Regions from separate parts of the Bacillus pfraonensis genome, predicted to be linked through region 1. Evidence: a T-box and tRNA genes for the amino acid it is inferred to sense, from the RefSeq annotation. Region 1 holds a T-box; the other regions hold tRNA genes.
What was found. The T-box of region 1 lies ahead of metG (methionine--tRNA ligase). A T-box ahead of a tRNA ligase gene usually reads a tRNA of that ligase, here a tRNA-Met.

Region 1 (19,880 bases):
CTAGAGCGTTGAATAAGGTTTAAATGGAGGATTTTATCTATGAAATTTGTTATGTTTCTTGTAGGATTACTCGTTGTATTTATACTCGGTTTTCTTATAAGTGCGGATCGAAAGAAAATTAAGTATAAACCAATTGGGATTATGCTTGTTATTCAGTTGGCATTATCGTACTTCTTATTAAATACACAAATTGGTTATATTTTAGTAAAAGGGATTTCTGACGGCTTTGGAGCATTGCTTGCATATGCGGAGTCTGGAATCGTTTTCGTATTTGGTGGTCTTGTTAATAAAGGAGAGGTTTCATTCTTCTTAACAGCATTATTACCAATTGTATTCTTTGCTGTATTAATTGGCATTTTGCAGCACTTTAAAATTTTACCGTTATTCATTCGTTCAGTTGGTTTCTTATTAAGTAAAGTAAATGGTCTAGGAAAACTAGAATCATATAATGCCGTAGCGGCAGCGATTGTTGGACAGGCAGAAGTGTTTATTACGGTGAAAGATCAATTAAGTAAAATTCCAAAGCATCGTTTATATACACTTTGTGCGTCGTCTATGTCGACAGTATCGATGTCAATCGTTGGTTCTTATATGAAAATGATTGATCCAAAATATGTAGTAACAGCACTTGTATTAAATTTATTTAGTGGGTTTATCATTATTCATATTATTAATCCTTATGACATTACTGAAGAAGAAGATACACTTAAGTTAGAAAATAAACAAAAGCAATCGTTCTTCGAAATGCTTAGCGAATATATTATGCTTGGTTTTACAATAGCAGTAACAGTAGCTGCAATGTTACTTGGATTTGTTGCATTAATTACAGCAATTAACAGCTTGTTTGATTCTGTATTCGGTATCACATTCCAGGCTATACTAGGATACATTTTCTCACCACTTGCCTTTGTAATGGGTATTCCACAAGCAGAAATGGTAACAGCGGGACAAATTATGGCGACAAAATTAGTATCAAACGAATTTGTTGCGATGCTTGATCTTGGAAAAGTAGGGGGAGAATTATCAGCTCGTACAGTTGGTATTCTATCCGTATTCCTTGTATCGTTTGCAAACTTTTCATCTATTGGAATTATCGCAGGTGCAACGAAAGGGATTGATGAAAATCAATCAAACGTTGTTTCTTCATTTGGATTAAGACTTGTATATGGTGCAACGTTAGTAAGTATTTTATCAGCAATTATTGTTGGGGTTATGTTATAGAAATAAAAAGCAGTGAGCATGAGCTTACTGCTTTTTTGTATTCATTAAAAATAATATAATTAGAAAAAACATGTTACTATATAGATGGGAAGGGGACGAGAAAATAGTAAATGAAATTTTATCGGCGATTTTTCAAATATATCGACTATTTCTCAGCATATATCGGCGCAAATTAAAATATATCAGCGATTCGACAAGGGATATCGATGTTTCGGCGAATAACGACAAGAAGTATATTGCATCGAGAGAGAGGGAAGGGATAAATTTACATATGATTTCTTTGAAATTTATGTTGCATTTCAATTAGATAACGCTTACAATTTGGTTTGTAGGTGGTATCAATTTCAGACTTTAAATACGGTAGGGAAGAAGAGACTACCTGTTATAAATTGCAATTTATGTAAACGCTTACTGATTTTAGGTTATAGTTTAAAGTAAATAGTATTTAGGGGTTCTTATTTTTTTAATATCAATGGTCAGACGTCATTCGTTGGACGACAGATAACTTATGGAAGTGGAGGATTCACATATGAAACTAGTTATGTTTCTAGTTGGTTTACTTGTTGTATTTGTACTAGGTTTCCTTGTAAGTTCAGATCGTAAGAAAATTAAGTATAAACCAATTGCAATTATGCTTGTTATTCAATTAGCATTGGCATACTTCTTATTAAATACAAAGATTGGATTTGTATTAGTAAAAGGAATTTCGGATGGTTTTGGTGCCATTTTAAAATATGCAGAAGCAGGGGTTAATTTCGTATTTGGTGGTTTAGCAAATGATGGACAAGCACCATTTTTCTTAACGGTATTATTACCAATTATCTTCTTAGCGGTATTGATTGGTATTTTGCAACATATTAAAATTTTACCGATTATTATTCGTGCAGTCGGTTTCGTATTAAGTAAAATAAATGGTCTAGGAAAACTAGAATCATATAATGCAGTAGCAGCGGCAATCGTTGGTCAAGGTGAAGTATTTATTACAGTAAAAGACCAATTAAGTAAATTACCAAAAAATCGTTTATATACACTTTGTGCGTCTTCAATGTCAACGGTATCGATGTCAATCGTCGGTTCTTATATGAAAATGATTGATCCAAAATATGTAGTAACGGCACTTGTCTTAAACTTATTTAGTGGATTCATTATCGTTCATATTATTAATCCTTATGACATTAGTGAAGAAGAGGACATTTTAGAATTACAAGAAGATAAAAAGCAAACGTTCTTTGAAATGTTAGGCGAGTATATTATGCTTGGATTCTCTATCGCAGTAACAGTAGCGGCGATGTTAATTGGTTTCGTAGCATTAATTACAGCAATTAACGGTGTATTTGATTCTATTTTCGGCATTACATTCCAAAGCATTTTAGGATATGTGTTCTCACCATTAGCATTTGTAATGGGTATTCCAACATCAGAGATGCTAGCAGCAGGACAAATTATGGCAACAAAATTAGTAACAAACGAATTTGTTGCGATGCTTGATTTAGGAAAAGTAGCTGGTGATTTATCAGCTCGTACAGTAGGTATTTTATCAATCTTCCTTGTATCTTTCGCAAACTTCTCATCTATTGGGATTATCGCAGGAGCAACGAAGAGTATCGATGGAAAACAAGCGAATGTTGTATCTTCTTTCGGATTAAAACTTGTGTATGGTGCAACGTTAGTAAGTATATTATCAGCGGTTATCGTTGGGGTTATGCTATAAAATAAGGAAAGCAATGAGCTTGGGCTCATTGCTTTTTTTTCATTACCTTATGCTTAAAAGCAGGCCTTTTCAAATAAGTTCCAAGCCGCCATACGTATTCAACAGGCCCTATACGATACCTTTGTAGCCAATAGGTACTAGCATATAATTGAATGCTATAAATTCCAATCGTCAATACGATGCCAAAGAAGTAACCGATTTTTCCATATAATCCGAAACCGTACGCATAAAAAATCGTAGTAGCAATGATAGTCTGTGCTAAATAGTTACTAACTGACATTTTACCCATATTAGCCACATACTCAAGTAAGCGTAATGCTTTTTTGTAATGGAATAAGAGAATAATTGAGCTTCCGTAAAAAAGGGCCATTCCTAATGGTGAAACACTGTCTTTTAGCATAATGAGGATCGGTTGCTGTGTTAATAATGCTAAGATTTTTACTGTGAAAGAAAAGATACCACTGATAAGCCAAAGTTTTTTGAGGGAAGATACATGTTTATCTATTTCAAACAGCCATCCTTTTTTCCCGACATATATTCCTAGCAAGAACAGCGGAGCCATTAGAATGATCATTAAAAAGGTTAGAAGAAATCCCCCGGAAAATCCAGTGATTCCAATATCTTCGAATGGATTTTCGTAGAGGCGGAATTTTATATGATCTGTATAACTCCCGGTTTTGTGGACTGTTTGTTCTTTTTCAATATAGGAGGAAAAATCATCTACATTTGCATTGGACTCAAAAGGGTAAGAAATAAACATAGTAAATGCTAGTAAGATAAAGGCCCAAATAAGCAATGTTTTTGGTTTTCGATTGATGAACATCATTAAGAAAATCCCTACAATCCCATATGCAAATAAAATGTCTCCACTCCAAATAAATATACCGTGAATATATCCAAGAATTAGTAAAATAATAATTCGTCGTATATAAATCGGAAAGAAACGCTTTTCTTTTGCGAGAATGCTCTTTTGCAGCAGAATAATACTAAGACCGAATAGAAAGGAGAATAGGGAAATGAAGTTGTGTGTACCAAAAAATTCAATAAACCAGTTGGCTCCTTCATCAATCTTTCCGAACACATAAGTAGGTTGGTCAGCGCTAAACATTCCAAACTGAATTAATGTCATATTAACGAGCAAAATGCCGAATAAAGAAAAGCCGCGAACTGAGTCGATTGCCTCTAGGCGTTGTTTCATAGTTTTTCTCCTTTTCTTTTTGTTTTTCTTTGAAAATAATACCATTAATAATGGAAGTCCTATGCAGAATGAATGGAAATTTAAGGTGATTTTAATGGAAGCTTAAGGTAAGTGGATATTGGGGAGAGAAAATAAAAATCACCTTAACAAACTTGTTAAGGTGATCGGCTTATTACTCAGCAGGAGGAGTAAAAGTACGTTTTTCTAATTCCGCATCTAACATAAATAAAGCGTTAGAATCGCTTGTAATACGTTTTAGTTTCTGAATGATGCTGTCGAAAGAAGCTTCTTCTTCAACTTGTTCGTCAACGAACCATTTCAAGAACGTAATTGTTGCATGCTCACGCTCATCCCAAGCGATATCAGATAGATTATAAATACGCTTTGTTACTTCACGTTCATGCTCAAGTGCGATTTCAAATGCACTTAAAACAGATTCGTACTCATTGTTCGGATTTTCGAATCCAGTAATAATCGCACGCTCTCCGCGGTCATTAATATAATTATAAAGCTTCATTGCGTGGAAACGCTCTTCTTCTGCTTGTACAAGGAAAAAGTTTGCAAATCCATCATAGCTTTCTGCCGTGCAGTAAGCAGCCATTGCCATATAAACATGGGCAGAGTAAAATTCAAAGTTCATTTGATCATTAAGTGCATCGTGTAATTTAGTAGATAACATAAAAATCCTCCCTTGTATAATATCGGGAATATTATATCATAATTGATAAATGTTCTCATTTAGTTTCTTGGAAACGTTTAGATAGTTTTTCTACATGTGCTTCCATAATATCCTGTAAGTCTAAATCATATTTTTGAGAAAGAATAATGAGGTTGGAAAGTACATCCCCAAGTTCTTCTTTTAACTCTATTTTCAATTCTTTTTCTTGCTTTTCCTGCTCATCTGGGCGATCACGTCCAATTTCAATCGCGCGCACAACGCGTGAAACTTCGCCTACTTCTTCCACTAAGAAATTTAAGCGAATAAAAGAGTTATATTGTGACCAGCTTCGTTTTTCGTAAAAATCCTCGATCCATCTTTGAAATTCGACTATATTCACTTCTTCCTCATCCCCTCAATATGTTGTACAATGTTAATTGTATCATAACAATATATAGTTTTGGGGTGTAGGTATGAGAAAGATTTGTGTGTTTGCAGGTTCTAATTTAGGAGAGAGATCTGAGTTTAAGGAGCAAGCAATCAAGCTTGGAGAGGTGCTGGTTCAAAATAATTGTGAATTAGTATACGGCGGTTCATGTGTTGGTTTAATGGGGGAAGTGGCCAATGAAGTGTTACGCTTAGGCGGGCGTGTAACGGGCGTTATGCCTCGTGGTTTATTTCGTGGGGAGATTGTTCATGAAGGATTAACAGAATTAATTGAAGTAGAAACAATGCATGAACGTAAAGCAAAAATGGGAGAGCTTGCGGATGCATTTATTGCATTGCCAGGTGGCTATGGAACATTTGAAGAATTATTCGAGGTTGTATGTTGGTCACAAATTGGGATTCATGATAAACCAGTTGGGTTATTAAATATTAAAGATTTTTACGGGCCAATTCTGCAAATGGTCGATCGTGCAGCAGAAGAAGGATTTATGAATCCATCTAATAAAGAGTTAATTGTTTCAGCAACTACTGCGGATGAATTGATTCAGAAAATGCAAGATTATAAACGACCTGTTATGGGGAATAAGTGGAAGCAGTTATCATAATAAAAAGAGGCATTCCGTTCATTTAGGAATGCCTTTAGAGTTGTCTTTCTTAGTTTTCTTATATAAGTACCAACCGCCCCAACCACCAGCGATGGCGAGGACAATGAGGAAAGGATAGCTTCTTGTGTCTACGGTCAGATTGAAAATATTCGCTATTCCTAAAGCAATTCCAACAGTTAATAAGGCGAAAAATGCTCGAATCAAATAGTCTTTCAACTGAACCACTCCCGTCATTTAATGGTATATCTACCTAAATGATATTACGTAGAAGGAAATATCGGACTTTTCTATATTTTAACATAAAAACGTTTGAGATATATAGATATAATAATAAAACCCTCTCAACATAAATTGAGAGGGTTTTATGGGGTTCTTTAGCGTAGCGAGCCGCTTGCGCTTTTAGTGGTATCCAGCTTCAGCGGCTAGAATGTTCGGTGGCTTCGCTTCTTCCTGCGAGGCAAAAAGCGCCTCTACGTCAGAAACTCCATCCTCCTCACATTCTGAGCGAGCCGCTTGCGCTTTTAGTGGCATCCAGCTCCGGTGGCAAGCTCTTCGTGTCTAAGAACCTTCCGCATAAGAAGGCAAAAAGCGCCTCGGAATCAGGAGTTCCAATGCCCTCCTGTTCTAAACGAGCCGCTTGCGCTTTTAGTTTAAGAATGCACGTAGCATCCATACGTGTTTTTCTAGTTCTGTGTAGATACCAAGTAGTAAGTCAGATGTCATTTCGTCGTCAGCGTCTTGTGCGATTTCCATACCTTTTTTTAGTTCGCCTAGCATCATTTCGTAGTCTTTCATAATTGCTTCGACCATCCCTTCTGCAGTTTCTCCGTAAGCCGCTTCTTGAATAGAAGATCGTTCTAAGTATTCTTTCATTGTCGCTACTGGTTTGCCGCCAATTGCTAAAATGCGCTCTGCAATTTCATCGATGTGTCCAGCTGCTTCTGTATAAAATTGTTCAAATTTCTCGTGTAGTGTAAAGAATTGAGGTCCTTTTACATACCAATGGAAGTTGTGTAGTTTTGTAAATAATACGTTCCAGTCTGCTACCTGTTTGTTTAATACTTCGATTACTTGTGTGTTCATATGATCAATCTCCTTCTGAGTTATTTATTATGTTGTATTTTTTATTAATTTATAATTATTATAATCTAGTAATTTGTATAAATCAACCTTTTTCCAAACATTATTTTTGAACATTTTTTGAACTAGGTGTAATGTGATATTGCAATATGTGTTTATTTTTTTTCGTATTGTGGCATATGTATAGGAAAAGGGATTTTAGAAAGGAGAATGGAGGTCAATGGAACTCCAGTTTCAAAACGTATATCAGCAAGCTGGGAATTGGTATGTGCTGGATTCAGAATTTCCGTGGGATATTCAGCAGGTGCAAAATGATGTGTTTTCATTAATTGAGAAGCGCGACATTCCAGTTGTTTTTTGCGATACGTGTGATACAAATGATGTGCTCGTGAACTTAGGAGAAGAAGAGGAAGAATTTTTATTTCCTTTAAACGGTTTTTATCATAAAGAAAGACAAATGATTTTTGTTTGCATGTGGGAACAATATGAACAAGTGCTCAAAACTTTATTACACGAGTTTCGTCATTCTATGCAGCATGAAAACAATGTATTGTATATCGAAAAAGAAGTATACGAAGCACGTTGGATTGAAAGGGATGCTAGGACATTTGCTGAACGTAAAATGAATGAATATATGCGCAGGAATATAAACTAAAGTATAGTGGTGGGAACATCATTATACTTTTCCTTTCTACTTACTAGAATAAAGTAGTTGACAATTACATAGTTTAGTTCTAAACTATGTATATCAAGCAAGCGAGGTGATGAAATGAAAGCAGAAGAAAGACTTGGGTTGTTATTATGGTTTCGTTTATCACGTTTTTATAACAGGAGCATTCGCGAGACAAATCAACATTTGAAAGAGTGGAGTTTATCAGCTGCTCAGTTTGATGTGTTAGCCCAAATCGGAGGAAACGATCGCTTAACGCAGCAGGAGCTTGGAAAAAAGCTATTTGTTACAAAAGGGAATATTACGCAGCTTTTAAATAAGATGGAACAACTAGGTTGGATTAAGCGAGAACAAGAAGGGACTACGAAATATCTTTCGTTAACAGAAAAGGGAAAAACTTTATATGAAGAAACTGTTCCGCCGCAAGAAACGTTTCAAGCAGAACAATTTAATAAATTAGATCATAATGAACAAAAACAATTATTAGAATTACTGCGAAAGTTACAATAAAAAATTTTAAATAAATATCTCGAATTCGAGATAATATGAGGTGAAGGATATGTTTAAAAAAATTGATCATAAAAATATGGGAAGAGCAAATCATGGCTGGTTAAATACACATTTTCATTTTTCATTCGCAGATTATTACAACCCAGACAATATGCACTTCGGGGCACTTCGCGTTATTAATGATGATTTAGTAGCAGCGCAAACAGGATTTGATATGCATCCGCATCGTGATATGGAGATTATTTCTTACGTTGTAGATGGTGAATTAACACACCAAGATAGCATGGGAAACCGCGGTACGATTGAGCGGGGACATGTACAATATATGAGTGCTGGTACAGGTGTATTTCATAGTGAACATAATTTAGGAAATGAGACATTACGTTTATTACAAATTTGGATTTTACCAGATCGTGCTGGTCACAAGCCAAACTATGGTGAGTTTAAATTTGATTGGAACAAGCGTGAAAATGTATGGTTCCATATGGTTTCTCCGGTTGATGGCGGTGCACCAATTGCTATTCATCAAGATGCAAACTTATACTCTCTATCGTTAGAAGCAGGAAAAGAAATTAGCTTACCTGTTGATGAAGGGCGTCAAGTGTACCTTGTACAAATTGAAGGAAGTGGCGTAGTAAATGGTGAAACACTTGTGATGCGAGATGCAGCAGAAGCAGTTGAAGAAGACATTCGCATTCAAGCAAAAGAGCAATCACATTATTTAGCGATTGAGATGAAAAAACAATAATGAGTGAATGAAAAGAGAGTGTCTAATGTGACACTCTCTTTTTTGAGGGGATGAAATTATAAGAAAAATGTTTCTCAATATTTTTTTGGCAGGAGATATTTTCCTTTTTTTGAAATGTATAAGAGTGTCAAAAAATTTTTGGGGAATGGGGAGTGTTAGATTGAAAAAGCAAGTCGTTTCATCAGCATTAGCTTTATCCGTTATCGCCTCAGGTTTTGGAGCATTTGGAGCAACAAACACAAAAGCGGCAGAAGGGCAAATTCAATATCACCAAGAATTTAAAACACCAGCTTACATAGGTGAGGAATGGAAAGCACCAGAAGGATTAGATAAAAAAGAAACAGTATTTCAGTATTTAGAAAGCAAAAAGGATATGTTTAAACTAGCAGGAAATATAGAAAGTCATTTTAGTGTTGTAGGGGAAGAAAAGGATGCTGAATCGGGTACAACACACGTGAAACTAGTAGAGAAACATAATAATATTCCTGTGTATGGATCTGATCAAACAGTTGCGCTTGATAAAGACAATAATGTGAAAGCATTCTTCGGGCAAGTTATCCCGAATTTAGAAGATAAAAATATTCCAGCTGCAGCGAGCATTACCGATGAGAAAGCGGTAGAAATTGCGAAAGCTGATATTGAGAAAGAAATTGGCAAAGTAAATCAATATGATGGTGTGAAAAAAGATTTATATGTGTATGAAAAAGATGGGAAATATTATCTTTCATACCTTGTAAAAGCATCTGTTTCAAAACCAGCTCCGGGTTACTGGCATTACTTTGTTGATGCAACAAATGGAAATGTGATTGAGAAATATAATGCAATCGATCATATTACTGGTTTTGGATATGGTGTGCTAGGAGAAAGACAATCATTTGAAATTGCTCAAGATGAAAAAACAGGAGCATTTAATTTATTTGATGGTAAACGTGGAAATGGTGTTCATACATTTGATGCACAAAATATGGATGAGAACTTGTTTAATCTCTTCTCACAATGGTTTGGATATACAGGTGAAGAAGTAGAAAGTAAATCGAAGTTCTTTGAAGATAAAGCTGCTGTTGATGCGCATGTAAACGCAGGAAAAGTATATGACTATTATAAAAAGGTATTTAACCGTAATTCTTTTGATAATCAAGGTGCGAAGTTAATTTCTTCTGTTCACGTAGGGGAAAATTGGAATAACGCTGCGTGGAACGGGATACAAATGATGTATGGAGATGGGGATGGAAACACATTTATTCCATTATCTGCAGGTCTAGATGTTATTGCCCATGAGTTAACGCATGCTGTAACAGAGCACACAGCAAATCTTGTATATAAAGATGAATCTGGTGCACTAAACGAATCGTTATCAGATATTTTTGGTGCGATGGTAGACCGTGATGATTGGGAGCTCGGAGAAGATATTTATACACCAGGTAAACCAGGAGATTCACTACGTTCCTTAAGTGATCCTGCTTCTATTCCAAACCCATTAAAACCAACTGAAGGCTATCCAGATCATTACGACAAACGTTATAAAGGTACAGCTGATAACGGCGGCGTTCATATTAACAGTAGTATCAATAATAAAGCAGCATATTTAGTGTCTGAAGGTGGCACTCATTATGGTGTGAAAGTAAATGGCGTTGGCCGCGAAGCTACAGAAAAAATTTATTACCGTGCGCTTTCAAAATATTTAACTGCAAACTCTAACTTTAAAATGATGCGTCAAGCTGCAATTCAATCTGCGACAGATTTATATGGCAAAAACTCTAAAGAAGTACAAGCTGTAACGAAAGCTTATGATGCAGTTGGTGTAAAATAAGACGTGAAAAAGACCTGACTTTATAAAGTCAGGTCTTTTCTTATTAACTAATCGCGAATGCCCAGTGCGATTTTCGCCATACGTGACATACGCTCTTTTGACCAAGGTGGATTCCAAACCACATTGACCTCGATTTCATTTACTTCTGGTACATTTGTCGATAATACTTTTTTGACATCTGATACGATCTGCCCCGCCATCGGGCAACCGATAGAAGTCATCGTCATTGTAATAACAGCATTATTATTTTCATCTGCTGTAACGTCATATACTAATCCAAGATTAATGATATCAACGCCTAATTCAGGATCAATAACCGCTTCTAAATTGGCATATAATTTCTCTTCGAATTCTTGCGACATGCACAACACTCCTAATATTAATGATATCCATTCTCATTATAAAGGAAATAAGATAAAGATGCAGTGAAATAGCTCACAGTGTTTTTTAGAATCTTCCCTATACTGATTATAAGTATGTAGGGAGGAGCGAGATGGAAAATGAATTATGATGAAAATCCTTTTATTGTGATATGGGAGGTTACACGAGCTTGTGAACTAAAGTGTTTGCATTGCCGAGCTGAAGCGCAGTATAGGAGAGACCCGAGAGAATTGACTTTTCTTGAAGGGAAGAGATTAATTGATGAAATATATGAAATGAATCAGCCAATGCTAGTTTTCTCTGGTGGGGACCCGCTTATGAGAAAAGATATTTATGAACTAGCAGATTATGCAGTGCAAAAAGGATTACGCGTTTCGATGACGCCTAGTGCGACTCCAAATGTGACGAAAGAGGCAATTCGAAAAGCAAAAGAGGTTGGGCTTGCTCGCTGGGCTTTTAGTGTGGATGGTGCTACAGCTGAGACACATGATCGTTTTCGCGGCGTGGCAGGGTCTTTTCAGCTTACGATGGATGCGATTCAATATTTAAATGAGCTACAGATTCCTGTGCAAATCAATACCACTATTTCTAAGTACAATATTCATGAAGTAGAAGAGATGGCGGCGCTTGTTGAAAAGTTAGGTGGTGTACTATGGAGCGTGTTTTTCCTTGTTCCAACTGGAAGGGGAAGTGTAGAAGATATGATTTCACCAGTAGAACATGAACTTGTATTTCGTAAATTATATGAAATAGGGAAAAGGGCTTCATTTGATATAAAGACAACAGCTGCGCAGCATTATCGGCGCGTTATCATGCAACAAAGAAAGAATCGAGAAATTCGTTATGAAGATGCCCTTCAAAATGGCTTAACCGGCAAAATTGATGGCTTAGGACGAGCACCAAAAGGCGTGAATGATGGCAACGGTTTTGTTTTTATTTCACATATTGGCGATGTGTATCCGAGCGGGCTATTACCAATTCAAACTGGAAATGTGAGAGAAAAACGTTTACGGGATATTTATCGTCACTCCCCAATTTTTCAAGCATTACGTAATCCAGATGGCTATAAAGGGAAGTGTGGGAAGTGTGAATACCGCTATATTTGTGGTGGTTCTCGTTCAAGAGCATATGCGATAACTGGTGATTATTTAGAAAGCGAACCTTATTGTGTATATGTACCGAAAGCTTTACGAAGAAAAATGTGAAATTCCTATTGTCTTTTTAGGATACATCATGTATACTTCTAATTAGTTGATAACGATTATCAGTATCAACTAAACATTACTCTTCGTTATGTTGGTCATACCCCTTTTGACTGCGTAAGTCAGAGACAAAATGTTGAAATACCTTGTGTCCTATTCTACAGAATTATGGTAATCTCCAACCTCAACTTATATGCGTTAAGCATGCAAAAAGGATCCTATCCGTGAAGGGATCCTTTTTTGCATGCTGTTGTCGTAATTAACGTGTAAAGTCCTGGAATACGTTCTTCCATTCCTTCTGGGGCTGAAGAAGGAAAGACCCAGCGTTGATGTGGACCATGCTCTTCAATAAGCTTTTCAATGCGTAGATTTGCCCCTGCAACTTCTGTAATAATTTCTCCTAACGTCCAGCGGCGAATCATCGTTTTAGGAAGTGATTCTTGCTGCGCTTTATCAAGTAGAATGCTATAAGCAACGTTATCCTCTATTACTTCTTCAGAGAAATAATCTCCGCTTGCCTTAAACTTTTGATCATCTATTGCTAATAATTTTGTATAAAGAGGATGATAGTCACGAAGGATAAAAGTCCCATCGTCTTTTAGAAGTCTTGAGATTAATTTGAAAAGTGGCTTGAGATCTAAAAAGTAATGAAGTACACCGAGTTCTAACAAAACAACATCAAATGTTGGAGAAGGTGTGATTTCTAGTACATCTGAAACGATATATTCGATAGATACTCCTGCGGCGTTTGCGAGCTCATTTGCATATTTGGCGTTGCTCTCAGAAATATCTACAACAGTGACGTCAGCACCTAATAATGCGAGTGCGACAGCTTTATTGCCTTTAGAGCCAAGTAAATTGATGATTCGTTTCCCTTTGGGGTTTTGTATATAAGGTAAGTAGTAGGCTACTTCATGAGCAGGATCTTGCATAAGTTTCTTTGCGTATTCTTTTGGAATGCCATGCCGATTTGTCCATGCTTCATAGGCTGCTGCACTCCAGCCTTTTTTATTCATTGTGCTTAATTGCTTTTGATTCAATAGAACTCCTCCTTTTTCTGAACATATAAATATTCGGAAGGGGTTTTCTATTTCCTTTTTTTCTCTAAATAAAAAATTGATTTTTCTGTAGTTTAGTCGTAAAATACGTGTTATATATGAAAAGCGTTGAAAAGGAAAAGTAGAATGAAACCATTCTTTCCAGAGAGCTTCGGGAGCTGAGAAGAAGCAAGAATATTCATTTGAACAATGGCCTTTGAGCTGCGTCCTGAACTTATCAAATGATAATAGTAGGCGGCGACGAGAGTTGGTTCTCGTTATCAAAACCACAGTATAAGAGTGTAAGTAATGCTCCGTACTTGATGAGGTCGGTTATGTGAATAGCTGGCGAAATAAGGTGGTACCGCGACTGTTTATAAAGCCCCGCCCTTATCTTTTCTGAAGATAGGGGCGGGGCTTTTTTATATTTAAAAGGAGGAATAGATGATGAGTATTTTTATTGGAGGCGCTTGGCCGTATGCGAATGGATCGTTACATCTTGGTCATGTTGCGAGTTTATTACCAGGGGACATTTTAGCGCGTTATTATAGAGCGAAAGGTGAACAGGTCCTTTATGTATCAGGTAGTGATTGTAATGGAACACCAATTGCGATTCGGGCCAAACAAGAGGGAGTTAGCGCAAAAGAAATTGCAGACCATTATCATGAAGAATTCCAGCGATGTTTTCAGCATCTTGGGTTTACGTATGATTGTTATACACGTACAGATACACAGCACCATCATGAAACGGTACAGAAGATTTTCTTACGCTTATTAGGAGAAGGATTCATTTATAAAAAGACAGTTGAACAAGCATATTGCGAAACATGTACACAATTTTTGCCGGATCGATATGTAGAAGGAATTTGTCCACATTGTCAGGAACCAGCACGCGGGGATCAATGTGATGCGTGCTCAGCCATTTTAGATCCGCTTGATTTATTAGAAAAGAAATGTAAGTTATGCGGAAGTACACCAGCAGTTAAGGAAACAGAGCATTTCTACTTTGCGTTGCATAAATTTCAGGAGCAGATGAAAGATGCAGTAGCGGTTGCGAAACAAAAAGGAGCATGGCGTGATAATGCGGTTCAACTAACAGAGCGTTACTTACAAGAAGGATTACAGGACCGAGCTGTATCACGTGATTTACCAATTGGAGTACCAATTCCAGTTAAGGGATATGAGGATAAGAAAATCTATGTGTGGATTGAAGCAGTGTCAGGTTATTATTCAGCAAGTAAACGATGGGCTAAAGAAACAGGGAAAGATGATGGGGAGTTCTGGAGTAGTAGTGCGAAGACATACTATGTGCACGGGAAGGACAACATCCCGTTCCATTCTATTATTTGGCCAGCTGTATTACTTGGGATAGGAGAAAAGGCGATCCCGCGTCATATCGTTTCAAATGAATATTTGACTGTTGAGAAACGAAAATTATCGACAAGTAAAAACTGGGCGGTATGGGTGCCGGATATATTAGAGCGATATAATCCAGATTCGATTCGTTATTTCTTAACAATTAATGCACCAGAAAATCGTGATACTGATTTTTCTTGGCGCGAATTTATTTATAGCCATAATAGTGAGCTTTTAGGGGCATATGGGAATTTTGTAAATCGTACACTAAAGTTCATTGAGAAATATTATGATGGTGCTGTGCCAAAAGGTCATGTGAATTTAGAATTGCAAGAAAGAGTGGAGGGATTATATCGCAGTGTAGGACGTGCAATTGAGCAAGCTCATTTTAAAGTAGCGTTAGAAACAATCTTTGAAACGGTACGCTTTGCCAATAAATATTTTGATGAAGAGCAACCTTGGAAACAAAGAGAGGAAAACCCTGCTGCTTGTGAAGAGACGATTTACACCTGTGTATACTTGATTGTGAACTTTGCGCAGTTACTTGAGCCATTTTTACCTTTTTCTAGTGAAAGGGTGCGGAACATATTATCTATTTCGAGTGTGAGCTGGGAATGTAAGAATGTGTTGCCAAAGCAGATTGGTCATGTACAGCCATTGTTTGAAAGAATCGATGTGAAACAAATTGAAAGGGAAGTAGAAAAGCTGTACGGAGCATTAAAGTAAAAAAGAGCACATGATGTGCTCTTTTTTTAGGCGCTTTGTTCTATATTACGTTTCTTCTCTTTTCGTACAATAAGAAATTGCGGTGTGAAAATACCGATTAATATACAAAGGATACCAAGCCATTGTAATAGCGATACGACTTCATGAACAAGTGTAATGGAAGCGATGATTGCTGTTGGTAATTCAGCTGCTCCTAAAATCGTTCCAAGTCCTATTCCTACTTTTGGTACGCCAATGGAGAAACAAATGACCGGTACAACAACACCGAAGAGTCCAAGGAAGAATGCATATTTCCATAATCCAGCTTGCAAGGCACCGTCTGTTAAGAAGGTTGGCGGGAAAATTAAGCAAACGATAAGTGTAGCGCTTGTTGTCATCAGAAAGCTTTTCGTATACGGTGGTACATTTGTAGCAACGCGTCCGCTTGCAAAAATATAAAAGGAAAAAGAAACAGCGGCTAATAGTCCAAAAATAATGCCTTTTGTAGAGAAGTTTTGGCCAAGACCTTCGAACACACCACCTGCAAGTAATGTTCCGGCAAATAAAATGATAATCGAGATCACCTTTTCGCGACTTGGTAATGTTTTGTTCGCGATTGCTTCAATGACTACCCCAATCCATGTAAATTGAAAGAGTAAGACAACGGCAATAGATGCTGGTAATTCTTCTACAGAAATAGCGTAGAAAATTCCAGTCATACTCATTGTTGTTCCGACAGCCAATAAGGAAAATGCTTGTTTTTTCGAGATTTTATGACGTGAAAAGAAAAGAACGAGTAATAAAAGTCCGACCCAGCCAAATACATATTGTCCACCTAATAGCTCATGCGCAGAAAACCCATTCATAAAGCCCAGCTTGAAAATTGTCGAAAGTACGCCATAGCTGCAGGCACCAAATAAAACTAATAATGAAAACTTAAATTTCTCCACAAAAAATCCTCCTTTATAAATAAAAAACGCCCGCTGTCCAGTTCAGGACAACGGGCGAACGAAACAGAGTGGAAACTCTACAAAATTCCGCCACTCACAATCTTGTGTGAGTTTGGGTATAAAACATTGGATAATTATTATAACTCTAGTTTATAGCAATCTCTTTTAGATTTTCAATTAAAAATAAAGATAAATGAACTTTTTTAAAGTTAACTATGCGAAAATAAGAGAAAAACGCAATTTTTTCGTATATAATAAAGGAGAAATGAAAAAATTTGCAAATATATAATAGATATTAGGAGAATTTGCATGAATATGGATTATTTTAGTACTTTCCTTACAAAAATGTAATCTAAATGTAAGTTATTGTGATAGTTATTTCGACATTTTTTTTATACAATAATAGTAACAGTTTGTGCGTGGTAAATGCTGTAGATAAGACAGAAAAGGAGAGATCGACATGGAATGGATTCATGAATTATTTCAGCAATACGGCTATTATGTTGTACTTGTAGGATTGCTGTTAGAATATATTGCGCTTCCGTTTCCTGGAGAGCCGACATTAGCATATGCAGGTTTTTTGGCGCATAAAGGAGATTTACAATTACCACTTTTAATTATTTTGTCATTTATTGGTACAAGCGTTGGAATGACAATTCAGTACCTTTTAGGGAATAAACTTGGTATGCCTTTTGTGCAGAAATATGGGAAGTATGTGTTTTTAACACAAAGAAAAATTGATTTAACGAGAATGTGGTTCGATAAATATGGATATTTTCTTATTTTCATCGGCTTCTTTATTCCAGGCGTACGTCACTTTACTGGATACTTTGCAGGGATCATTAATTTACCGTTCCGCCGCTTTGCGATTACGATCTACTCTGGCGCTCTATTCTGGGTATCTTTCTTCTTAATCGGCGGTTATTGGTTAGGTGGAAACTTACATGATATATTTGGAGTACTTGGACAGCACATCGGGAAAATTATTTTCGGAGTGATTGTCATTGTAGCTATTACGTTAGGGGTTCGTTTCCGCAAGCAATTAAAACGCGTATTTGTACAAAGCGCAAATTAATATGGAATCCATTCTATGTCGAAAATTGGAAAGAGCAGTGCTTATAAGCACTGCTCTTTTTTATCGTTTTAACCGAGAAGACAACCTCTTCTAAACGAAGTGAAGGTGAAGGGAGTTCAATGTACTTTCCAGCTTGCTTTTATTTTCCCTTTCAGGTTGTGGCCAGCCACTACAATATAATATGTTCCCGTTTTAGTTACTGAAAGTAAGTAAGTATTTTCGTTTATTTCTGAAACAGGTTCGCTTCTGCTAAATTCGCTAGAAAAACGAAGGCCGTGACCATAGTTCCTATTTTCCTCGATAAGAAATTGAATATTGATTTCAAGTGCCTCTCCTTTTTGAGCGTGAATAGGAATTTTATGTTCGCCGTTCAAATATGAAAAAGTTGCTTCAAATTCATTTTTTGTAGTGTGTTCTACCCAGTGTTCTTTCTTTGTAAAATCAATTGAAGCAATTGTAATAAATAAAGCGGGAATAATGATAGAAGCTATATAGCGAAACCATTTAAATTTCTCTCCGATAAGAGTGCATAAGTAAAAGTAAATCGCACAGATTGCTCCGATAGAACCGGCAATGAAAAAGAAAATAATGTGTTCATCGTAAAATAATTGAAAAGGGAGAAAGTAGAGATAACCGCACATGATGTAGAGCAAGCTCTTTTTTATCATGCTTGTTTGTTTTGAACTTAGCTTATCAATTAAGAGCGAGCATAAGATTGCATAGAAGAAAAGCGCATAAGTCCAAGGGTTATATAGGGCGTTACATATAAAGTCTGAGAGCTCATATAAATCAAATTCATTTGTTAGAAAGAAAAGTATTCCAAAAGAAAGATAGAGAATAAAAGCTGCTGAAAGTTTGATGAGAAGATAAGAAAAAATCGATTTTTTCTCCATATTTCACCTCGCATATTATGTATTTTAAATATATTATATAAAATTTCTTAGTATGAATGTATAGTTGAATTTGCCATATATTAATGTCAAAATGACAATGATAATTGACAAATGTAAGGATATTATTTACAATTTTAATTAAATAAATGAAAAAGAGGTTAGATATGAAGCTTCAAAATCGAGTGAGGGAATTCAGGGCGAAGCACCGAATGTCACAAGGTGAGTTAGGGAAAGTAATTGATTCATCGCGGCAGACGATTAGCTTAATTGAGCGAGGTGATTATGCGCCATCGATTGTTTTGTCGCTTAAGATTGCGCAAGTTTTTGGGGTACCGGTGGAAGAGATATTTACGTTAGTTGAGGGGGAAGAAGATGGAGAGTAGGATAAAAGATACAATGTTTTTTTATTATAAAATTCTTGTTGTCTATGCTAGTGGGTTTAATCGTTGGATACATACTAGTTCATTATTTTGATGTTAGGTCAACCAAAGATGATTCTTATGTCGCAATAGCTGCGCTGTTTATGTTTTGTACAGCGGGGTTATTCTTGTTTGGAAAGAATGTGCGAACATTAGCAAAGTTACGTGATGAAGAAGAAAGTATACAGGGGCGTAGACTAGGGACTATGCTCATTTATTTACGTATAAGTGAAGTTATTGTATGGTCTTGGGCGAGTTGTGCTGCGATTATGTATTATCGATCATTTACAGATGGAACTCCGTCGTTATTTGAAATTGTAAACTTTGTTATAGCTACTGTATGTTTGATTCTTGTTATATGGAGTGGCTTTATTATGAAGAATCGATATAATAAGTTATACCCAGAACAATCCGTTACATATTCACAATCCATGGAAATGTGGGCGAGAAATGCAGATGAGGGACAAAAGCATATCGTTCATGAAGCGGGTTACAAGGCATATCAATTTACAAATGGTGTGCTTGCATGGGCATGGATTCTGTCAATTGGTTATACAGTTGTAAGGGAAGCGGATTTCTTTCTAATTGGTATTATTTCACTTGTTTGGATACTACATATCGGGAAATACATGTATGAAATGCATAAAAAAATGATTTATTAATGTTAAAGATTATAGAGGAGAGAAAAGCGGTGGACATTTTGAAAAGGCCTGTTTTTTCTATAGTTATTGCTTTTGCTTGTTCAGTGATATATGGATGGATTAGGCCGGAAAAAACACAAGGTTTATTGGAACTATGGGGAGTATTAGTTATTCTGGTGCTTGTTCTTGCCATTCATGAACTGGGGCATGTTATTTTTGGTTTGTTAAATGGTTTGCAATTTAAATTTATGACGGCAGGACCTATTACGATCCAAAAAGAAGAGGGGAAAATGCGGATAAGAGAAAATAAAAGGTGGATGTATTTTGGTGGCGTTGCAATGTTATTGCCTCCTTCTGTATATACACCAAACCTTTCAAAAAAATGGGCATGGATGACTTTAGGTGGACCGCTAACAAGTTTTGTGTGCGGCGCTGTATCAGGCTACATATACATGGTGAGTTATTATCAATTCCTTTTATATTTTTCTGTACTCCATTTTGTAATCTCTTTGGCCACAGCGATTCCGATGAAGGGAATCATGCTTAGTGATGGCAAGCAATTT
Region 2 (4,617 bases), on a different contig from region 1:
AACTCGAAGATCGGAAAGAAGAAGTTCTTCGTCTGATTCATGAAAAGGGAAAATTAACAGAAGATCTGCGTCACCATATTGTATCTGCAACAAAGCTACAAGAAGTAGAAGATTTGTATCGTCCTTATAAAGAAAAAAGAAGAACAAAAGCGACAATTGCAAAGGATAAGGGACTTGAACCTTTAGCAGAGTGGTTACTTCTGTTTACAAAAGAAGATCCGGAAGAAAAGGCGAAGGAATTTATTGATGCTGAGAAAGAAGTGCAATCTGCTCAAGAAGCATTGCAATTTTCGCAAGATATTATTGCAGAAATTGTATCGGATGATGCGACGTACCGCAGCTGGATTCGAAATATCACCTTTAGAAAAGGAATGGTTGTGTCCTCTGTAAAAGATGAAGAAAAAGATGAAAAAAATATATATGAAATGTATTACGGCTATGAAGAGCCTTTGCAAAAGGTTGTGCCACATCGTGTGTTGGCTATGAACCGTGGTGAAAAAGAAGAGGTTTTAAAAGTTTCTGTTGCACCACCGACAGAAGAAATTATTCGATTTTTACATAAAAAAGTGATTCTTGATGATTCTTCTAAAAGTGCATTATATGTACAGCTAGCAATTGAAGATGGATATAAGCGATTAATTCAACCGTCAATCGAAAGGGAGATTCGTAAAGAATTAACTGAAACTGCAGAAGAGCAAGCGATTCACATTTTCTCTGAGAATTTACGTAATTTATTATTACAGCCACCAATGAAGGGGAAAGTAGTATTGGCCGTAGATCCTGCGTATCGAACAGGGTGTAAGTTAGCAGTAGTAGATGATACAGGCAAAGTTCTGCATATTGATGTTATTTATCCACATCCGCCTGTTCGGAAATATGAAGATGCAAAAACAAAAGTTATTTCTATTATAGACAAATATCAAGTTCAGATGATTGCGATTGGAAATGGTACAGCTTCTAGAGAAACAGAAGAGTTTATAGTAGATGTTTTACAATTTGTACAACAAGATGTATTTTATATTATTGTCAATGAAGCCGGTGCTAGTGTATATTCCGCTTCTGATTTGGCTCGTGAAGAATTTCCAGATCTTCAAGTTGAGGAAAGAAGTGCTGTTTCGATTGGACGGCGTTTGCAAGATCCGCTTGCTGAACTTGTGAAAATTGATCCGAAATCAGTTGGGGTAGGACAATATCAACATGATGTATCACAAAAGAAATTGAATGAATCTTTAACATTTGTCGTGGAAACAGCTGTTAACCAAGTAGGAGTGAATGTGAATACAGCTTCTGTGGCACTATTGCAATACGTTTCAGGATTATCAAAAACAGTTGCGAAAAATATTGTAAACAAACGTGAAGAAGAAGGGAAATTTACAAAGCGCACAGAGTTAAAGAAAATACCACGTTTAGGTGCCAAAACGTATGAGCAGTGTATTGGTTTCTTACGCATACTAGAAGGTAAAAATCCACTTGATAGAACAAGTATTCATCCAGAGCAGTATAAAAATGTTGAATTGTTATTAAAAAGCCTAGGGTTATCGCTTGATGATGTAGGACAACCACATTTACAAAAGTGTTTAGAGGGAGTGGAACTTTCTAAATTATCTCAAGACACGAATATTGGGGAGCCAACATTAATCGATATTATAGACGCTTTAATTAGTCCAGAACGAGATATGCGTGATGAATTACCAAAACCACTTTTGAAAAAGGGAATTCTCAAATTAGAAGATTTAAAGCGTGGCATGGAGTTGGAAGGAACAGTTCGAAATGTTGTTGATTTCGGCGCGTTTGTTGATATTGGTGTGAAGCAGGATGGTTTAGTGCATATTTCTAAACTGAGCAAACAGTTTGTAAAGCATCCGTTAGATGTGGTATCTGTCGGACAGATTGTAAAGGTATGGGTAGATGATGTTGATATGAAAAAAGGGCGCGTTGCCTTATCGATGTTACCTATTGAATAATAATGGGAAGAGGGCAGGTATAGCACTGCTCTTTTTTCATGAACGGATGTTATTGAGAATTTAATCGGTGGGGGAGGATTCAACCCCCGCCGATTAAACATTCACTTTATCAGGAATTTTGATGTATTTTGCTATAATAAAACCAGCATTCATTTAGTAACTTAATTTGATACCGGTTTTTTTCGAAATATGCGCGTTGCATTTGTTTTCGGAGCCATGTAGGCATGAGAATCCCTCCTTGTTTAATCCGGCTCTAACAAATAGTCCCCTATGGACTGAGATAAAGATTTGAAGTGAGTGAAAAGCTCCGTCTTGGGAACTGCTTATAAGAGTTTGGTTAGTGAAGTTCTATGAATAAACGAGGAAGAAGGTGTTTCATAGAAGCTACACTTTTTGAATGAGGATGGGTATATGTACTATTTAATATATGTATAAGAAAGAAGAAAAGTGTAAGTTTATTTTTAGTTTTTGGGAGGAATAAAATGAATGAAGAAGAAATTCAAAAACTTGTAGAAGAAATATCGTTACAATATTTCGGGAGGGATTTTTTACATGAAGCAATGTTCAATAAACGATTACGCATAACTGGTGGAAGGTATTTGTTACGAAGTCATAATATAGAATTAAACTATCATTATTATGAAGTGTATGGAAAAGAAGAATTAATTGGCGTTATTAAGCATGAGTTGTGTCATTATCATTTGCATATTATGGGGAAGGGGTATCAACATCGTGATCGAGATTTTCGGCAGTTGTTGAAGGAAGTTGGAGCCCCTAGGTTTTGCAAGAGAATACCAGGAGTGAAAAAAGAGTCTAAAACACATGTGTATGAATGTATAGAGTGTACTCTTCAATATGTAAGAAGACGTCAAATGAATACAAAAAAATATGTTTGCGGAAAGTGTAAAGGTAGATTAAAAGAGATAAAAAAACACCTTGACAGTTAAAAAGCAATCCAGTATATTATAAACATGTCACGTTTGTACAAGATATTGTATAAACGACTTGACTTATCATATGTATTTATATAAAATTTAAATTGTCTTTCTTATTCCGCAGTAGCTCAGTGGTAGAGCTATCGGCTGTTAACCGATCGGTCGTAGGTTCGAGTCCTACCTGCGGAGCCATACAGAGAAGTACCCAAGTGGCTCAAGGGGCTCCCCTGCTAAGGGAGTAGATCGCTAACGCGGTGCGAGGGTTCGAATCCCTTCTTCTCTGCCATTCATATTGGCCCGTTGGTCAAGTGGTTAAGACACCGCCCTTTCACGGCGGTAACACGGGTTCGAATCCCGTACGGGTCACCACTTTTGGAGGATTAGCTCAGCTGGGAGAGCACCTGCCTTACAAGCAGGGGGTCGGCGGTTCGATCCCGTCATCCTCCACCATATAATATATAAGTAGTATCGTCGCGGGGTGGAGCAGTCCGGTAGCTCGTCGGGCTCATAACCCGAAGGTCGCAGGTTCAAATCCTGTCCCCGCAACCAATGGTCCCGTGGTGTAGTGGTTAACATGCCTGCCTGTCACGCAGGAGATCGCCGGTTCGACCCCGGTCGGGACCGCCATTTTAACCTCTGCTAATAAGCAGTTGGTTTTTATTTCTTGTTGTGATAAAATGTTTTTTGTCACTAAAAAGGAATATCTTCCGATGGGCTATAGCCAAGCGGTAAGGCAACGGACTTTGACTCCGTCATGCGCTGGTTCGAATCCAGCTAGCCCAGCCATTTACGAGCCATTAGCTCAGTTGGTAGAGCATCTGACTTTTAATCAGAGGGTCGAAGGTTCGAGTCCTTCATGGCTCACTTTTTTATTTCCGCGGGTGTGGCGGAATTGGCAGACGCACCAGACTTAGGATCTGGCGCCTTTGGCGTGGGGGTTCGACTCCCTTCACCCGCATTATGCGGTCGTGGCGGAATGGCAGACGCGCTAGGTTGAGGGCCTAGTGGGGGAAACCCCGTGGAGGTTCAAGTCCTCTCGGCCGCACCAAAGAAAAAATAAAAAAGTACTTGCATTTGAAAAAGCAGTATGATAAGATAATTGAGTCGCTGAAATACAACAACGACAAAACATCATGAATAAGCGCCCGTAGCTCAATTGGATAGAGCGTTTGACTACGGATCAAGAGGTTAGGGGTTCGACTCCTCTCGGGCGCGCCATAACGGGAAGTGGCTCAGCTTGGTAGAGCACCTGGTTTGGGACCAGGGGGTCGCAGGTTCAAATCCTGTCTTCCCGACCATGCGGGTGTAGTTTAGTGGTAAAACAAGAGCCTTCCAAGCTCTGGTCGAGAGTTCGATTCTCTTCACCCGCTTTTAGTTCTTTGAAAACTGAACGAAACAAACAACGTGAAACGTCAATTTTTATTTTAGATGCTAGACAAACTTTATTGGAGAGTTTGATCCTGGCTCAGGATGAACGCTGGCGGCGTGCCTAATACATGCAAGTCGAGCGAACCGATTAAGAGCTTGCTCTTATGAAGTTAGCGGCGGACGGGTGAGTAACACGTGGGTAACCTGCCCATAAGACTGGGATAACTCCGGGAAACCGGGGCTAATACCGGATAACATTTTGCGCCTCATGGCGCGAAATTGAAAGGCGGCTTCGGCTGTCACTTATGGATGGACCCGCGTCGCATTAGCTAGTTGGTGAGGTAACGGCT
Region 3 (6,813 bases), on a different contig from region 1:
GAAGCCCCCCTCAAGATGAGATTTCCCATAGCGTAAGCTAGTAAGATCCCTGAAAGATGATCAGGTTGATAGGTTCGAGGTGGAAGCATGGTGACATGTGGAGCTGACGAATACTAATAGATCGAGGACTTAACCATATAATATGAATACAGATGTTATCTAGTTTTGAGAGAACATAAAAAACTTGTTGACATTTAAAATGAATCAAGTATAATAATGATTGTCTCAAATGAATAAAGTCTGGTAATGATGGCAGAGAGGTCACACCCGTTCCCATACCGAACACGGAAGTTAAGCTCTCTAGCGCCGATGGTAGTTGGGGCCTTGCCCCTGTGAGAGTAGGACGTTGCCAGGCAAATGGAGGATTAGCTCAGCTGGGAGAGCACCTGCCTTACAAGCAGGGGGTCGGCGGTTCGATCCCGTCATCCTCCACCATTTATGCCGGCTTAGCTCAATTGGTAGAGCAACTGACTTGTAATCAGTAGGTTGGGGGTTCAAGTCCTCTAGCCGGCACCAGTAACTATGGCGGTTGTGGCGAAGTGGTTAACGCACCGGATTGTGGCTCCGGCATTCGTGGGTTCGATTCCCATCAGTCGCCCCATTTCTTTTAAAACAAATATAACATGCGGGTGTGGCGGAATTGGCAGACGCACCAGACTTAGGATCTGGCGCCTTTGGCGTGGGGGTTCGACTCCCTTCACCCGCACTTTTAATAAAATATCTCATAACATGTCTTGCGGAAGTAGTTCAGTGGTAGAATACAACCTTGCCAAGGTTGGGGTCGCGGGTTCGAATCCCGTCTTCCGCTCCAATTTTCAATATGACATGCCGGGGTGGCGGAACAGGCAGACGCACAGGACTTAAAATCCTGCGGTGGGTGACCACCGTGCGGGTTCGACCCCCGCCCTCGGCACCATATGCGCCCGTAGCTCAATTGGATAGAGCGTTTGACTACGGATCAAAAGGTTAGGGGTTCGAGTCCTCTCGGGCGCGCTTTTATTAACGGGAAGTGGCTCAGCTTGGTAGAGCACCTGGTTTGGGACCAGGGGGTCGCAGGTTCAAATCCTGTCTTCCCGATAGTTTTAAACATTATGGGGCCTTAGCTCAGCTGGGAGAGCGCCTGCCTTGCACGCAGGAGGTCAGCGGTTCGATCCCGCTAGGCTCCACTTATAACTTTATTATGGCGGTGTAGCTCAGCTGGCTAGAGCGTACGGTTCATACCCGTGAGGTCGGGGGTTCGATCCCCTCCGCCGCTACCATAAAGGACCTTTAGCTCAGCTGGTTAGAGCAGACGGCTCATAACCGTCCGGTCGTAGGTTCGAGTCCTACAAGGTCCACCATTTAAAGTAAATACCTGGAGGTATACCCAAGTCTGGCTGAAGGGATCGGTCTTGAAAACCGACAGGCGGCGAGAGTCGCGCGGGGGTTCGAATCCCTCTACCTCCTCCATTTTTTAAAAAGAATATTATATCGTCGCGGGGTGGAGCAGTCTGGTAGCTCGTCGGGCTCATAACCCGAAGGTCGCAGGTTCAAATCCTGTCCCCGCAACCAAATGGTCCCGTGGTGTAGTGGTTAACATGCCTGCCTGTCACGCAGGAGATCGCCGGTTCGACCCCGGTCGGGACCGCCATTACATAAAGGCTCGGTAGCTCAGTCGGTAGAGCAGAGGACTGAAAATCCTCGTGTCGGCGGTTCGATTCCGTCCCGAGCCACCATTTTGAAATAGCAAGCCGGCTTAGCTCAATTGGTAGAGCAACTGACTTGTAATCAGTAGGTTGGGGGTTCAAGTCCTCTAGCCGGCACCACTTTCAAAATGAGCCATTAGCTCAGTTGGTAGAGCATCTGACTTTTAATCAGAGGGTCGAAGGTTCGAGTCCTTCATGGCTCACCATTTATTTTATAATTTCATGCGGGTGTAGTTTAGTGGTAAAACAAGAGCCTTCCAAGCTCTGGTCGAGAGTTCGATTCTCTTCACCCGCTTTTCCATTGGGGGCCTATAGCTCAGCTGGTTAGAGCGCACGCCTGATAAGCGTGAGGTCGATGGTTCGAGTCCATTTAGGCCCACCATTATTCCGCAGTAGCTCAGTGGTAGAGCTATCGGCTGTTAACCGATCGGTCGTAGGTTCGAGTCCTACCTGCGGAGCCATATTATATAGAGAAGTACCCAAGTGGCTCAAGGGGCTCCCCTGCTAAGGGAGTAGATCGCTAACGCGGTGCGAGGGTTCGAATCCCTTCTTCTCTGCCAGAAATTGGCCCGTTGGTCAAGTGGTTAAGACACCGCCCTTTCACGGCGGTAACACGGGTTCGAATCCCGTACGGGTCATACTTAAAGAGATAGCATAATCTGCTATCTCTTTTTTCATTTTTAACAGTAATCAGATAGAAATCTCCTTCCTCAAGTACGTGCAGAAAAGAGTCAAGGTGGTAAGGATGGGACGTTCACGTTTCTGAAATACCATTGGCAACTAATAGTAAAAAAATAAAAATGGATAACAGGATAAAAAATATGCCATTAGATATAACACTGAATAGCATTATACTAACATTTTTTGTCTTAACTCCAAAAATTAAGCGACTATAAATCCAATATCTATGATAGTTAATAAAACAATGCTAATTCGCAAATCAGTATTTGGATATAATCTTGAGGTTACAAAAACAAATAGTGTAGCGATAAGTAAAGAAATAGTCCAAAGAATGGGTTTAGCTATTGTTTTGCTTTCCCGCATGTTATTCTCCATAGTATCACCTCTTTCCACTTTCTTAAATTATACAAGCCTTTCGTAACAGAAAGATAATCTTTTAGTTATAACAAATCATATATTTTTGATATTGAAACACGCTATAGAATGGAGTGATGGTATGGATTTTGAAACCTTGTATCGAACCTATCGGCCTTTAGTTTACTCTGTAGCATATCGCTTGCTTGGCTCTGTTAGTGATGCGGAAGATGTTGCGCAGGATATACTTATTAAAAGTCAACATGTGAACCAGGAATCAATTAGAAATATAAAAGCTTATTTCATTAAGATGACGACAAATCATTGTTTAAATATACTGCAATCGGCTCAGAAAAAGAGAGAAGTATATACAGGAGAATGGCTTCCTGAGCCGGAAATAGATACGATGAAACTAAATCCTATGGACACTATAATTCAAAACGAAAGAGTATCCTATGCATTTCTTGTACTGTTAGAGAATTTAACGCCTATTGAAAGAGCTGTATTTGTCTTAAGGGAAGCCCTCAGGTACGATTATCGAGAAGTAGCGGAGATTTTAAACAAATCAGAGGCAAATTGCCGAAAGATTTACAGCCGTTGCAAAGAGAAGATACGACACGAAATACCAGTACATCCACAACAATCGGATCATACAGAAAAAATGATACATACCTTTATCAGAGGCGCAGAAACAGGGAATTTTGAGGAATTTATTAATTTGCTGACAACAGATGCAACCCTTGTCACTGATGGAGGCGGTAAAGTGCGTGCAGCTATATTTCCGATTCTGGGTAAACAGCGTATCCAGACGTTTTTGGAGGCTATTGTTTCACGAGGATTTTTCCAATTGGATCTTCTTCCAACTATAATAAATGGTCAATTTGGTATTTTAGCAAGGAATAAAGGCCGTGCAGAGAAAGCCATATGTTTTGAATGGAATGAAAGCGGAGAATCCATTAGAAGAATCTTCATTGTAGTCAATCCTGATAAGTTGAAGTATATTCCAGTTCTATAGCATTTATAAAAAAGAGATTTTTTTAAAATCTCTTTTTTATTTTGTCACAAAACAAAAAGCTAATTTGTCTTATAAGTGACGGGATATAAAAGGGATGCTATGTATGTTTTTTATTAGAGCTTCTGTCATGAATTAAGGTATGTTACGGCAGATAGTGATTGTAAATCATTCATAAAAGACCTTGTTAAATATCCTGGTATAAAAGTACAAACTCATTTTATTTTATGGAGGGAATATACGATGGAAACAAGGTTTTTAATGGGAAAGGTAAATCCAGAAGGTTATAAGGCAATGGCAGGATTAGAAAAATATTTGATGACTACAAGTATTGATGAGACATTGAAAGAGCTAATTAAAATTCGGGCCTCTCAAATCAACGGATGTGCGTATTGCATTGATCTCCATACGAAAGATGCGAGAAAATTAGGAGAAACAGAGCAGCGTATTTATGCTCTTAATGCTTGGCATGAGACACCATTTTTCACAGAGAAGGAGCGTGCTGTGCTTGCTTTGACAGAAGCAATTACACTAGTAGCGGAAACTCATGTTCCAGATGAGGTATATGAAGAAGTAAGAAAATACTTTGAAGAAAAGCAAGTTGCTGAAATTATTATGCAGATTGTTGCTATTAATGCATGGAATCGAATTGGAGTTTCTACTCGTTTAATGCCAGAATAAAGATAAAGTCTTGAAACAATAGAAAGCTATTCTTTCCAGAAAGGCTCTGGAAAGGATAGCTTTTTATGTATTACTACACATAATCTCTAATAAAACAAAGTTTTCACAATCTAAAGAAAAAGCTTACATTGAGATTGATTCCATACTCAATAAGATAACTTTCTCCTATCTGTGAAAAAGTTCACAAATAGGTCATAATTTGTGAATTAATTCACAATGATTCATGCTACAATATGAGTGTAAGGAAGTTAAACAACATTAAATTAGTACTTTAATTAATTACTTAAACAATCATAATAAATGTGAACAATAGAGAGGGGAAATTACCATGAAAAAAGGTATCAATCGCGTAGTATTAGTAGGAACAGGAGCTGTAGGTTGTAGTTATGCTTACTCAATGATCAACCAAGGTGTAGCTGAGGAATTCGTACTTGTTGATGTAAATGAAGCAAAAGCAGAAGGAGAAGCAATGGACTTAAGCCATGCGGTACCATTCTCTCCATCACCAACAAAAGTGTGGAGCGGTAGTTATGCAGATTGTAAAGATGCAGATTTAGTTGTTATCACTGCTGGATTACCACAAAAACCAGGTGAAACTCGTTTAGACTTAGTTGAGAAAAATACAAAAATCTTCAAGCAAATCGTTCGCGGTATTATGGATAGCGGATTTGATGGTATTTTCTTAATCGCAACTAACCCAGTTGACATCTTAACTTACGTAACTTGGAAAGAATCTGGATTACCAAAAGAACGTGTAATTGGTTCTGGTACAACTTTAGACTCTGCTCGTTTCCGCTATATGCTAGGTGACTACTTAAATGTAGATCCACGTAACGTTCACGCGTACATTATTGGTGAACATGGTGATACTGAACTTCCAGTATGGAGCCACACTACTGTAGGTGTACAAAAACTAGAAACAATTTTAGCGAACAACGAACAATACAACCAAGATGATTTAGATAAAATCTTTGTAAATGTACGCGATGCAGCTTACCACATTATTGAGCGTAAAGGTGCAACTTACTACGGAATCGGTATGTCACTACTTCGTGTAACGAAAGCAATCTTAAACAACGAAAATAGTGTGCTAACTGTATCTGCATACCTAGAAGGTCAATACGGTGAAAAAGACGCTTATGTAGGTGTTCCGGCTGTTATTAACCGCGAAGGTGTACGTGAAATCGTTGAGCTTGAGCTAAATGAAGAAGAAAAAGCGAAATTCGCTCACTCTGTAAAAGTATTAAAAGAAACAATGGCACCAGTACTTTAATATAATTGATAAATGATTCAGAGGCGGGAAACTGCTTCCGGCTTCTGAATTTTTATATAAAATAATATAAATTCCTTTTCCAGTTCCCTTGTATATCCCCAAAATATACCCCTTTTGTTGGAAAAGGGTCGTTTATAGAAAAAGCACTCTATATGAAAATAGAGTGCTTTTTTATTATATTATTACAAGTGAAATAATCATCTGAAATAAAACGCTTTCAATGAATATTCGTCAAAATTCGATATATTTTATCAAAAATTAAAATATTACCTTTAATTACCACGAAAAAACGTATATTTATTTAAAAATACACAAGGATATTTCAGTTTTTCAGCGAATGTTTACAAAGTAACAAAAATTCTGTCATCTTAGTGAGGTGAACATATTGAGTGTAACAAATTGTATAGAAGAGAGTTTGTATGAATTTCATACAAAAAAGTGTTATGAGAGCTATAACATATTTGGCGCGCATTTTGCAGTAGAGGATGAAATACAAGGCGTACGATTTACAGTATGGGCTCCTCATGCAAAAGCTTTGAGTGTAGTTGGAGATTTTAATGATTGGGATGTTGAAGGGCATCGAATGATACAAATGACAGAAAAGGGTATTTGGTCACTGTTTATACCACATTTGGGGGAAAACGAAATATATAAGTATGCGATTGAGACCAAAGGTGGAGAAACAATTTTAAAAGCAGATCCCTATGCAAATTATGCAGAAGTAAGACCAAATACGGCATCTGTTATTTTTGATATAAGGGGATACGAATGGAACGATAAAAATTGGTTCCGCAAGAAAAAACGAAAATCAATTTATAAGGAAGCAATGGCAGTTTATGAATTGCATTTTGGATCATGGAAAAAGAAAGAAGATGGCTCTTTGTACTCGTATCGAGAAATGGCAGAGGAGCTCATTCCTTATGTAGTAGAGCATCAGTTTACTCATATTGAAATTATGCCGCTCGTTGAACATCCATATGATCGATCTTGGGGATATCAGGGAACTGGATATTATGCGGTAACAAGTCGATTTGGTACACCGCATGATTTCATGTATTTTGTCGATGAATGTCATAAATATGGAATCGGTGTCATTTTAGATTGGGTACCAGGTCATTTTTGTAAGG

Region 2: it has a tRNA-Met gene. The T-box ahead of metG (methionine--tRNA ligase) is inferred to sense a tRNA for this amino acid. The anticodon was not compared.
Region 3: it has a tRNA-Met gene. The T-box ahead of metG (methionine--tRNA ligase) is inferred to sense a tRNA for this amino acid. The anticodon was not compared.

The regions. Positions count from the first base shown of each region.
Region 1 is NZ_JAHCDO010000003.1:111,176-131,055, reverse strand. Features, by position in the region: gene KFD70_RS03520 (NupC/NupG family nucleoside CNT transporter) at 40-1,221, shown strand; gene KFD70_RS03515 (NupC/NupG family nucleoside CNT transporter) at 1,751-2,932, shown strand; gene KFD70_RS03510 (DUF418 domain-containing protein) at 2,958-4,130, opposite strand; gene KFD70_RS03505 (ferritin) at 4,303-4,809, opposite strand; gene KFD70_RS03500 (MazG nucleotide pyrophosphohydrolase domain-containing protein) at 4,865-5,188, opposite strand; gene KFD70_RS03495 (LOG family protein) at 5,262-5,840, shown strand; gene KFD70_RS03490 (hypothetical protein) at 5,859-6,056, opposite strand; gene KFD70_RS03485 (Dps family protein) at 6,486-6,923, opposite strand; gene KFD70_RS03480 (DUF3920 family protein) at 7,141-7,575, shown strand; gene KFD70_RS03475 (MarR family winged helix-turn-helix transcriptional regulator) at 7,690-8,100, shown strand; gene KFD70_RS03470 (pirin family protein) at 8,150-8,848, shown strand; gene KFD70_RS03465 (M4 family metallopeptidase) at 9,009-10,658, shown strand; gene KFD70_RS03460 (metal-sulfur cluster assembly factor) at 10,706-11,020, opposite strand; gene KFD70_RS03455 (TIGR04053 family radical SAM/SPASM domain-containing protein) at 11,159-12,244, shown strand; gene KFD70_RS03450 (class I SAM-dependent methyltransferase) at 12,460-13,281, opposite strand; T-box leader at 13,399-13,673, shown strand; gene metG (methionine--tRNA ligase) at 13,726-15,360, shown strand; gene KFD70_RS03440 (EamA family transporter) at 15,387-16,289, opposite strand; gene KFD70_RS03435 (DedA family protein) at 16,750-17,364, shown strand; gene KFD70_RS03430 (hypothetical protein) at 17,481-18,257, opposite strand; gene KFD70_RS03425 (helix-turn-helix transcriptional regulator) at 18,422-18,640, shown strand; gene KFD70_RS03420 (DUF3169 family protein) at 18,805-19,338, shown strand; gene KFD70_RS03415 (site-2 protease family protein) at 19,368-19,880, shown strand, end outside.
Region 2 is NZ_JAHCDO010000018.1:56-4,672, reverse strand. Features, by position in the region: gene KFD70_RS18020 (Tex family protein) at 1-1,964, shown strand, start outside; gene cmpA (cortex morphogenetic protein CmpA) at 2,074-2,190, opposite strand; gene KFD70_RS18010 (SprT family protein) at 2,447-2,911, shown strand; tRNA gene KFD70_RS18005 (tRNA-Asn) at 3,017-3,091, shown strand; tRNA gene KFD70_RS18000 (tRNA-Ser) at 3,095-3,185, shown strand; tRNA gene KFD70_RS17995 (tRNA-Glu) at 3,194-3,268, shown strand; tRNA gene KFD70_RS17990 (tRNA-Val) at 3,274-3,349, shown strand; tRNA gene KFD70_RS17985 (tRNA-Met) at 3,372-3,448, shown strand; tRNA gene KFD70_RS17980 (tRNA-Asp) at 3,451-3,526, shown strand; tRNA gene KFD70_RS17975 (tRNA-Gln) at 3,611-3,685, shown strand; tRNA gene KFD70_RS17970 (tRNA-Lys) at 3,691-3,763, shown strand; tRNA gene KFD70_RS17965 (tRNA-Leu) at 3,777-3,857, shown strand; tRNA gene KFD70_RS17960 (tRNA-Leu) at 3,862-3,947, shown strand; tRNA gene KFD70_RS17955 (tRNA-Arg) at 4,041-4,117, shown strand; tRNA gene KFD70_RS17950 (tRNA-Pro) at 4,121-4,197, shown strand; tRNA gene KFD70_RS17945 (tRNA-Gly) at 4,199-4,269, shown strand; partial or broken rRNA gene KFD70_RS17940 (16S ribosomal RNA) at 4,342-4,617, shown strand, end outside.
Region 3 is NZ_JAHCDO010000072.1:762-7,574, reverse strand. Features, by position in the region: partial or broken rRNA gene KFD70_RS28650 (23S ribosomal RNA) at 1-137, shown strand, start outside; rRNA gene rrf (5S ribosomal RNA) at 240-355, shown strand; tRNA gene KFD70_RS28640 (tRNA-Val) at 360-435, shown strand; tRNA gene KFD70_RS28635 (tRNA-Thr) at 441-516, shown strand; tRNA gene KFD70_RS28630 (tRNA-His) at 526-601, shown strand; tRNA gene KFD70_RS28625 (tRNA-Leu) at 626-706, shown strand; tRNA gene KFD70_RS28620 (tRNA-Gly) at 737-811, shown strand; tRNA gene KFD70_RS28615 (tRNA-Leu) at 828-916, shown strand; tRNA gene KFD70_RS28610 (tRNA-Arg) at 920-993, shown strand; tRNA gene KFD70_RS28605 (tRNA-Pro) at 1,004-1,077, shown strand; tRNA gene KFD70_RS28600 (tRNA-Ala) at 1,094-1,166, shown strand; tRNA gene KFD70_RS28595 (tRNA-Met) at 1,183-1,259, shown strand; tRNA gene KFD70_RS28590 (tRNA-Ile) at 1,264-1,340, shown strand; tRNA gene KFD70_RS28585 (tRNA-Ser) at 1,357-1,449, shown strand; tRNA gene KFD70_RS28580 (tRNA-Met) at 1,475-1,551, shown strand; tRNA gene KFD70_RS28575 (tRNA-Asp) at 1,555-1,630, shown strand; tRNA gene KFD70_RS28570 (tRNA-Phe) at 1,640-1,715, shown strand; tRNA gene KFD70_RS28565 (tRNA-Thr) at 1,730-1,805, shown strand; tRNA gene KFD70_RS28560 (tRNA-Lys) at 1,816-1,891, shown strand; tRNA gene KFD70_RS28555 (tRNA-Gly) at 1,910-1,980, shown strand; tRNA gene KFD70_RS28550 (tRNA-Ile) at 1,991-2,067, shown strand; tRNA gene KFD70_RS28545 (tRNA-Asn) at 2,072-2,146, shown strand; tRNA gene KFD70_RS28540 (tRNA-Ser) at 2,155-2,245, shown strand; tRNA gene KFD70_RS28535 (tRNA-Glu) at 2,252-2,323, shown strand; gene KFD70_RS28530 (hypothetical protein) at 2,568-2,741, opposite strand; gene KFD70_RS28525 (RNA polymerase sigma-70 factor) at 2,863-3,735, shown strand; gene KFD70_RS28520 (carboxymuconolactone decarboxylase family protein) at 3,976-4,413, shown strand; gene KFD70_RS28515 (L-lactate dehydrogenase) at 4,742-5,686, shown strand; partial or broken gene glgB (1,4-alpha-glucan branching protein GlgB) at 6,072-6,813, shown strand, end outside.